DNA from 3 places in the Aliivibrio sp. SR45-2 genome. Region 3 is predicted to be linked to each of the others. Evidence: predicted binding sites of a transcription regulator. Region 3 holds the regulator's gene; each other region holds the start of a gene.

Region 1 (3,287 bases), on a different contig from region 3:
TAATCGCGATGGTTAAGGTATCTTCTACGCCTGCACTGAAAGAATGAATCATCGTTTCAATGTCTTTCGCTTGCGAGAGTAAATTAAGAGATTGAAGATATAAACGCTTACCGTGTGGCGTTAATGTGGGTATACGAGTGGAACGATCAAAGATCTCAATTCCTGCATCTATTTCTAGGTTTGCGATAGCTGTACTAACGGCTGATTGTGCTTTTCCCAATTTTCGAGCAGCCGCAGAGAATGAACCGCATTCGACACAAAGTACAAGCGTTTCAAGTTGCTGGAGATTAAACATACTCAACCATCTATTATTCAGATAATAACCAACTAGAGTGTATCAAAAGTTCACATGATAATGCATGAACTTAATGAGAAGTTTATAGGTATTATTATGACAAATTCAGCAGCTAAATCAGCAAGTACGATTCAAAAGGAAATGGAAGAATTAAAAGCTCGTTTAAATCAAAGTCGCCAAACCATCATACAAGGATCGATGAATAAATCTGAATCGACGGAGCTTTTATCACTCATGATTAAAAGTACGGCAACATTTGAAAAGAATTAGAATGTGTTTAAAAGCCCCTCTAATTTAAGTCTAATCATTTTAAATGCATTATTTTTGCTATCATTTATTTTAACTGTCTGAGTAGATGTTATTATCCGCCGCCCAGATACCCTTTGAGTTAAAGGACAAGAGAGATGCATGATCGTGCCAGCCAAATGGTGATATTTTACGCCCTAGCCAAAGCGGGAAGCTTTACTGCTGCCGCAAAACAAATGGGCGTATCTACCTCTCATGTGAGTAAGCAGCTGGGAATATTAGAAGCAGAGCTTAACGTTAAGTTAGTACAGCGCACGACACGCTCGTTAACACTGACTGATGCAGGGCAACAGTTCTATTTGTATTGTGAAAAGATGTACAGTGCGATGACCGAAGCCAGTGCCATTATGGATAATGAACGTGATGATGTCGCGGGCATCTTGCGTTTAGGGTTATCACAGTCTTTTGGTACTATGCACATTATCCCTGCGATAGATAAATTACGTCATCAATATCCAGATCTTCAGGTCGAAGTTCGTTTGTTTGATCATCGTGCAGACATGCTTAAAGAAGGCTTGGATTTGTGGGTGACCAATTTTGAAGACTTACCCGAGGGATATGTTGCGCAGCGATTAGCGGATTCGCATTTTGTACTGGCAGCTTCACCTGATTATTTGATCGATAAAGCCGTCCCTCATCACCCTGAAGATTTAACAGAGCATAATTGTTTAACGTATCAAAGTCGTTATCGTGATTACAGCAATTGGGATTTCAGCAAAGGCAATGAAACACTGTGTGTCAAAGTCTCTGGAAATTACCGTGTCGATTTAGCTGAAGCGGTGAGAGATGCCGCTATTTCAGGGTGGGGCGTGGCGTATTTAGCCAGTTACTTACTGACCAATGAGTTTAATGATGGCAAATTGATTCAGCTATTACCTGATTGGAAAGCGAGTCAAAAAATGCCAATTTATGCGGTTTATCCAAGCCGTAAGCACCTGCCAAGAAAGATAAGTGCCGTGATTGATTTCTTACGTGAGCACATTGGTCAACAGCCATATTGGGACAAAGCGTTAATGAAACGGGTTAAGTTATAATCAAAGTATGACGCGTTCAATATTGTCATTGATTAAATTAAATACAGTGCAATGATGCCTTTTTAATCAATGACTTAAATCTATTATCAGCCTTGAAATAAATATCTTTTCCATATGGCAACAATACCCGTTATATATTCCCTTCTTATTTTATAAATCAACGAGTTAATAAAATCACACAAAGCGTGATCTAAGTCTCATTAACAGAGCGTTAGCAAACCCGACTTGCACGCAAACCTTTGCGCATTAGAATGCAGGCTCATTTTCGATAGCACAGGTTTCTATCATGACATCTTTCCTTGGTATTTTTGCCATTTTACTATTTGCTTACCTATGTTCGACTGATCGCCGTAATATCCCTTTGAGAACCGTTTCTTTGGCGTTTGGTCTACAAATTTTATTTGCTCTGTTGGTACTTTACGTTCCAGCAGGTAAAGAAGTTTTAAACTCAGTAACCGCAGGCGTTTCGGGCGTTATTGAATATGGACAAGAGGGCATTGCCTTTTTGTTTGGTGGTTTAGCTACGGGTAAAGTCGGCTTTGTATTTGCCGTTAATGTTCTTGGTATTATCATCTTCTTCTCTGCCCTTATTTCTGCGCTTTACCATCTTGGTATCATGCCTAAAGTGATCAACTTTATTGGGGGTGGCTTACAACGCTTATTGGGTACAGGACGTGCAGAATCACTTGCTGCGACTGCTAACATCTTTGTAAGTATGGTTGAGGCACCACTTGTCGTTAAACCTTACTTGAAGCACATGAGTGATTCTCAGTTCTTCGCGGTAATGACCTGTGGTTTGGCGTCAGTGGCAGGCGGTACAATGGTTGGCTATGCATCACTTGGTGTTGATCTTAACTTCCTTATCTCTGCGGCATTCATGTCGGCACCTGCCGGTTTATTGATGGCAAAAATGATGGTGCCACCGGGTGACGAAGAGAATAATGACGATGAAATTACATCGGTAGAAATCGATCACGCAACTAATGTATTTGAAGCATTGGCTGATGGTGCAATGTCTGGTTTACGTATTGCAGTCGCTGTTGGTACAACGTTATTAGCGTTCGTGAGTGTGATTGCATTGCTAAATGGCTTATTAGGTCACGTGGGCGATTTATTCGGGTTTAATCTGAGCTTTGAATTGATCCTTGGCTACGTATTTGCTCCTGTGGCTTTCTTACTTGGTGTGCCGTGGAACGAAGCGATCCTTGCGGGTTCATTAATTGGTAATAAGATCGTCGTGAATGAATTTGTTGCCTTCATCCAATTGATGGAAGTGAAAGATCAATTAAGTGATCATTCAGTGGCTATCGTGACTTTTGCCTTGTGCGGTTTTGCAAACATTTCAACCATGGCTATTTTGATTGGTGGTTTGGGAAGTCTAGTGCCAGAGCGTCGTTCGTTCATTGCTAAAATGGGTTTCCGAGCAATCACTGCGGGTGTATTAGCGAACTTAATGAGTGCCGCGATTGCAGGTGTGATTCTTTCTTTATAGAAACACGCAGCAGCACATAGAATAGAACAGAGGCGCTCAATTGAGTGCCTCTTTTTTTAGCTAGTCTTGGCGTTATTAAGAGGTAGGGTAGAGACTTTAGAAATACAATCCAACACCAACAAGGAAACCTTGAGACGCGGTGTTATAAGTGAATGTGCCT
Region 2 (3,287 bases), on a different contig from region 3:
AAACCCAGAAATTCGCCAAAAGTTGATCGACTTATACAGTATTGATCCTGGCTATGAGAAATCGTCAAATGTAGATACTTTACTTTATGATGGCTTTTTCTCTCATGCAGATAAAACAGCCATTGATATGATCCGTCAATCAACGCCTGAACAGCTTATTGATTTTGAACCGAATGTGAGTGATCCTCGTATCAAGCCATTATTGTTCCGCTATCGTGCTCGTAACTTCCCGCACACGTTAAATGAATCAGAACAACTACGTTGGCAAGCGCATCTACAAGATTATTTTGAGACGCACATGTCTGATTACGAAACACGCTTTGAAAGCTTATACCTTGAGTCTGAAGGTAATGAGAAAAAGACTGCGATTCTTCGCGCCGTTTATAATTACGTACAACAGTTAGTATCATGATTAAATATATTTACTCTTTTGCTTGGATCTTTGCTTCTTTGTTTGCAGGAAATGGCATTCAATCTTGGTTATCCATATCGGTACCCGGCAGCATTATTGGGATGCTGATATTATTTACCGCCATGGTGGTTGGTGTCTGTAAGCCAGATTGGACGGCCACTGGCTGTCAGTTCTTTATGCGTAATATGTTAATCTTATTTATTCCAATTTCGGTTGGTTTAATGACGCATTTCGATTTACTGCTGACCAATGCAATACCCATTATTGTCAGCACTGCTGGTGGTTCGCTATTAGTGCTCGTTTGTCTTTCATTATTTATTGATCGCCTTGAAAGAGGTAAGCACTAATGTGGGTAATTCTGACTGTTATTGTTTTCTATTCTGCTCGTTGGTTTGCAAAGCGCTACCCTCACCCATTAAATAACCCTCTATTGTTGAGTGTTATGATTGTTATTCCCATTTTAATGGCATTAAAAGTGCCTTATGAAACTTACTATGCTGATAATGCGTTTTTAAGTTATTTGCTTCAACCTGCTGTTGTCGCGCTCGCTTATCCATTGTATGAGCAGCTTCCGCACATACGCGAAAATTGGAAAATCATTCTACTTGCTTGTAGTGTTGGTTCTCTTTTTTCTATGCTGTCTGGTGCATTTTTGGCAGTATGGATGGGCGCTGATATGCAGCTAGTGGCAAGTATTCTTCCTAAATCGGTGACTACACCGATTGCGATGGCTATTTCATCTCAACTTCAAGGTGAAGCCGCTATTGCTGCTATTTTGGTTTTGTTAGCAGGTTTAATGGGCGCTATATTCGCTTACCCAATTTACAACTTAATTGGCATAAAAAGTTCACTGGCCCGTGGCCTTACCATGGGTAACGTGTCTCACGCGCTAGGCACGGCTCAAGCGGCTGAAGTCAACCCTCAAGATGCGGCATTTAGCTCGTTGGCCTTGGTTATCTGCGGGATAATTACTTCGCTTGTGGCTCCAATCATTTACTCATTAATGCTAATGATGCAGTAACTACTGAGTAAAATATCACCAAATATGGTGTGACCTCTCTCTCAATGATGTAATTAATGAAAAATTGCATCATTGAGTGTGAGATTGATCTATGTTTCATTTCTTATTCCCTCTAAAATGATCCCATAAAACTTAAGAAGGATCATACAAATGACCACTCTACATAAGAACGCCCTACAACAACGCTTACAAGAAGCCATGGATGCCCTTCCTTCTTCTCTCAATACAGCGATCACCCCTTTAGTTAATGACCAATTCACTGGTGTTATCACTAAAGATAAATTCCAAGCATTATTGGCTCAAAGTCAATTAACGGATAAAGAATTAAGATTGGCGCTGCTTCCCTTAGCCGCGGCATTTTCTGTTGCTCCTATTTCTAATTTCTATGTTGGAGCGATTGCTCGCGGCACCTCTGGACACTTATATTTTGGTGCCAACATGGAATTCAGTAATGTTCAATTAGGCCAAACCATTCATGCTGAGCAATCTGCAATCAGTCATGCATGGATTCATGGTGAAACAGGGATTTCAGACATCACGATCAACTTCAGCCCATGTGGGCATTGTCGTCAATTTATGAATGAGCTAACAACGGCCGATTCATTAATGGTGCAATTACCAGAACGTGATGAAAAATCTCTGCAAGCGTATTTACCAGAATCGTTTGGTCCTAAAGACTTAGGTGTTGAAGGTGGTTTGTTAGCCACAACATCACATCAACTGAGCTTTGAATCGACATCTCCATTACTAATGCAAGCATTCGATGCTGCAAATCGTAGCCACGCCCCTTATTCAAAAAACTTTAGTGGTGTCGCTTTAGAAATGAATAACGGTAATATCTACCACGGTATGTACGCGGAAAACGCAGCATTTAACCCGAGTTTACCCCCACTTCAAGTGGCATTAGTTCACGCGAATATGTCTCGCGAAGCCTTGTCTGAAATCAAAAAAGCGGCATTGGTTGAAGATCACAAAGGGGCAATCAGTCATTTAGCGATTACGACCTGTACTCTTAAAGATCTGAGTCCAAACATGATATTAGAATACGTGTCTTTATAGATTTTGACTTAAAAAAATAGAGGATGCATCAGCCTCCTCTATTTTTATCTCTGTTTATTGGTTCCCTTTCCATCGAATAGCCGCATCAATTAATTGTCTATCCATTCCTTTTTTACCGATTAATGACACTCCCCAAGGTGAATTATTCACAGTAAACCACGGAAGATGCAATTGAGGTAAATCAGCTAAACTGGCTAGTGATGTGTATTTTAATATCAATGAGTTAAGTTTGTATAACTGCTCATCCGTTGCCGTTTCTGGTGGGGCAATGTTAGCGGTCGTTGGCAGTAGCAACAGTGTTTTTTCATCTAAAAGTGACTCTAAAACCGATTTAACAAGATCCCTTTGCTCTAGGGCAATTCGCTCATCTTTGTACTTTAATGAAGATAACCATTTAAGTTGCATTTTAATTTCATTACTGAGCATTGGGTGGTTTTTTTCAACCCACGGTTCTATGTTACGTAGCCCTCTTGTCGCGGTAATGACTTTAAAACTTTCGGCAGCTTTCATGGTTATTATTTTACTGATCGCTTTACTACGAACGACTTTATAAGGGGATGCCTCAAGTAATTGTTCTAGTTTTGCCTTTGCTTCTTCTGGAACATCAAGAAACAAGCTGTCTAGCACGACAATACGATCGACCGTCATTAATGGAGACATCGGAGTTAATGTCGTTGCGACTTTTCTAATGTCCGACAAACTCTTCGCAACCCAGCCTAAAGAGGTTTCTTCTTTTGCAATGCAATAAACCCCCTTCATATTAGCGGCACAAGAAGACGATTTAAAACCATATAA
Region 3 (3,287 bases):
GGGAATACTTTGTTGAACACATTCGTGCAGGTATCGTTAATCGCAATCGTCAATTGACAGGTGCGAGTGGTGATGCGCCATTTGGTGGCCCAGGTGCATCGGGTAATATGAAGCCGAGTGCGTATTATGCGGCAGATTATTGTGCTTATCCAATGGCATCGATGGAAGGTGACGCGTGTGAAATTCCTGCACAATTATCTCCAGGACTAACTCTTTAAGAGGTAACGAGTATGAATAATGTGAATTCTTTATTTTCGGCACTATGGCAAGATTATGTCGTTCGTTTATCTCCTTCTGCTGGGAAGGTTCGACAATTACTGTCTGGCGGTGACGAGATTATTAATGATCACATCGCATTAAGAACGTTTAATCTATCTAAAGTGGGTTTATCTACGTTAGCGGCGCCATTTTTAGCGATGGGCTATAAAGCGTGTGATGAATATGAGTTTGTTGCTAAAAAATTAAAAGCTCAACATTTCGAACACCCAGATCCAAAAGCGCCTAAAGTGTTTATTAGTGAATTATTAGTTGAGGAACTTTCTGTTCAGGCTCAAGATATTATTCATAAGTTAGTTAAACAAGTGCCTGCCCACTATTTTGTTAGTAATGACTTTTTGTCTTCTGGCCGACCTTGGTCATTAAGTTATGAAGAGTACGAAACGTTAGCAAAAGAAAGTGAATACGCTTCTTGGTTGGCGGCTCATGGTTATGGGGCAAATCATTTTACTGTGTATGTTAATCAGTTGGATGGTTTTGATAGCGTGGTGGATGTAAATCAACATCTTCGAAAAGCGGGTTTTTCTATTAATGAAGTTGGTGGAGAAGTCAAAGGATCTCCTGAGGTTCATTTAGAGCAGTCCTCAACGATGGCTGATAAAGTAACCGTAAACTTTACTGAGGGTGAATTTGATATTCCGGGTGGTTTTTATGAGTTTGCCAAACGTTATGCCTTACCTACAGGGGAATTATATCAAGGGTTTGTTGAGGCTTCTGCGGATAAGATTTTTGAAAGTACCGATGGGTAATTTACGTCTTTAGGTCGTAAAGTCTACTCATAAAAAAACGCAGCTTATGGGCTGCGTTTTTATTTGTTTATGGTTATCGTTAAATTAACGAGTGCCGTAAACTACAATTGTTTTACCGTGTGCTGAAATCAAGTTTTGCTCTTCAAGCATCTTCAAGATACGACCAACAGTTTCACGTGAACAACCTACAATTTGACCGATCTCTTGACGAGTGATCTTAATTTGCATGCCGTCTGGGTGAGTCATTGCATCTGGTTGTTTAGCTAGATTCAGTAGAGTCTGAGCGATACGGCCTGTTACGTCTAGGAATGCTAAATCACCCACTTTTTGGCTAGTGATTTGTAGACGAGTTGCCATTTGAGCAGAAAGACGCATCAGAATATCTGGGTTTACTTGAATCAGTTGACGGAATTTCTTGAATGAAATTTCAGCGACTTCACAAGGACTTTTTGCACGAACCCATGCTGAACGTTCTTGGCCTTCTTCAAACAAACCAAGTTCACCAATGAAGTCACCTTGGTTAAGGTAAGAAAGGATCATTTCCTTTCCTTCTTCATCTTTAATCAGTACAGCAACAGAACCTTTTACGATGTAGTAAAGAGTCTCAGCTTTTTCACCCGCGTGAATCAAAGTACTTTTTGATGGGTACTTATGAATGTGACAATGAGATAAGAACCACTCTAATGTTGGATCTGTCTGAGGTTTACCTAGAACCATACTTTATACTTCCTCTGCGTTTGCCAAGTAGGCGATGTCCATTTTAAAATAACTGAGCCAAATATCAGTTTGGCCTATAGAATATGGTTATCGGAACAAGGCTGCATGTTCGTTGAGATAATTGATAAAATAATACCCTGTTTCGCAATCGATTTCTTGACTTTGATCGTATGAATAGTGCGACCAAGGGCACAATTTCGTGAAATGGATCACGAGTTTTCCTTTTATGTTGTAAAGAGGCTTTTATGAATGCTGAAGTTAAATGGATTGATGGATTTACTTTCTTAGGTCAATCACAATCTGGTCACTCTGTTGTTATGGATGGTAATGGTGGAGAAAAAGCACCAAGCCCGATGGAATTGGTATTAATGGCGGCGGGAGGATGTAGCTCTGTTGATGTGATTGATGGCTTGAAATCAGCCAATCAAGCGGTCACGGGTTGTGTCGCTAAGCTATCAAGTGCTCGTCGAGATGTGGCACCAAAATTATTTACTCACGTAAATATTCATTTTGAGATAACAGGGGATAAGCTTGATCCTACGATCGTGGAAAGAGTGACGGCAGATTCTTTACAGAAATATTGTTCAGTGTGTTTAATGCTCGGCTCGGGTATTGAAATGACTCACAGTTGGGAAATCATTGCGTAATTACATTTGAAAAAATTAATGTAAAAAGGCCCGATTCAGTGTTGAATCGGGCCTTTTTTAAAAGGGGGAATGATTACAAAATGAAGCGACTTAAGTCTTCATTTTCAATTAATTCACCTAAACGAGAGGTTACATAAGCGTCATCTACCGTTAAGCTGTCACCGCCTTTCTCTGAAGCATCATAAGAAATTTCTTCCATTAGACGTTCCATTACGGTGTGCAAACGACGAGCACCGATGTTCTCTGTCGTTTCATTAACTCTAAATGCAGACTCTGCAATACGACTAATACCATCTTCAGTAAATTCGATATTGACATTTTCAGTCGCTAATAGAGCGATGTATTGCTCAGTTAGTGAGGCATTTGGCTCGGTTAAAATACGCTTAAAGTCATTTGCCGTTAGCGCTTCTAGCTCAACACGGATCGGTAAGCGACCTTGTAATTCAGGGATCAAATCGGATGGTTTCGCCATTTGGAATGCACCTGATGTGATGAATAGCATGTGATCAGTTCTAACCATGCCATGTTTCGTGCTTACTGTGCTGCCTTCCACTAATGGAAGAAGGTCACGTTGAACGCCTTCGCGAGATACATCACCAGATTGAGAATTTGATCCTTTGCAGATTTTATCGATCTCATCAATAAAGACGATGCCGTGATTTTCTACGTTAAATATGGCTTGTTCTTTTAGCTCTTCAGGGTTGACTAATTTAGCGCCTTCTTCTTCAGCAAGGGCTTTAAGCGCATCTTTGATTTTCATCTTGCGCTTTTTCGTTGTTTCGCCACCAGATAGGTTCTGAAACATGCCCTGAAGTTGGTTCGTCATTTCTTCCATGCCTGGAGGAGCCATGATTTCGACACCCACTTGAGGTGCAGCAACATCAACGTCAATCTCTTT

Evidence for each region. The regulator CRP, encoded in region 3, controls carbon source genes, mostly activating them, when cyclic AMP is high. The targets are predictions, from matches to a motif close to TGTGANNNNNNTCACA.
Region 1: AACV33_RS16740 (NupC/NupG family nucleoside CNT transporter) is a predicted target of CRP. The motif match lies at 1,820-1,835, and genes of this name have one in related genera.
Region 2: cdd (cytidine deaminase) is a predicted target of CRP. The motif match lies at 1,462-1,477, and genes of this name have one in related genera.

What each region holds. Positions count from the first base shown of each region.
Region 1 is NZ_CAWPRC010000179.1:8,554-11,840, forward strand. Features, by position in the region: gene AACV33_RS16725 (LysR family transcriptional regulator) at 1-295, opposite strand, end outside; gene AACV33_RS16730 (hypothetical protein) at 392-565, shown strand; gene AACV33_RS16735 (LysR family transcriptional regulator) at 700-1,635, shown strand; gene AACV33_RS16740 (NupC/NupG family nucleoside CNT transporter) at 1,922-3,127, shown strand; gene AACV33_RS16745 (hypothetical protein) at 3,224-3,287, opposite strand, start outside.
Region 2 is NZ_CAWPRC010000145.1:13,530-16,816, reverse strand. Features, by position in the region: gene sbcB (exodeoxyribonuclease I) at 1-412, shown strand, start outside; gene AACV33_RS07750 (CidA/LrgA family protein) at 409-759, shown strand; gene AACV33_RS07745 (CidB/LrgB family autolysis modulator) at 759-1,433, shown strand; gene cdd (cytidine deaminase) at 1,584-2,492, shown strand; gene AACV33_RS07735 (amidase family protein) at 2,547-3,287, opposite strand, start outside.
Region 3 is NZ_CAWPRC010000150.1:127,611-130,897, reverse strand. Features, by position in the region: gene astD (succinylglutamate-semialdehyde dehydrogenase) at 1-218, shown strand, start outside; gene AACV33_RS09510 (DUF1338 domain-containing protein) at 231-1,025, shown strand; gene crp (cAMP-activated global transcriptional regulator CRP) at 1,110-1,742, opposite strand; gene AACV33_RS09500 (OsmC family protein) at 1,988-2,389, shown strand; gene hslU (HslU--HslV peptidase ATPase subunit) at 2,463-3,287, opposite strand, start outside.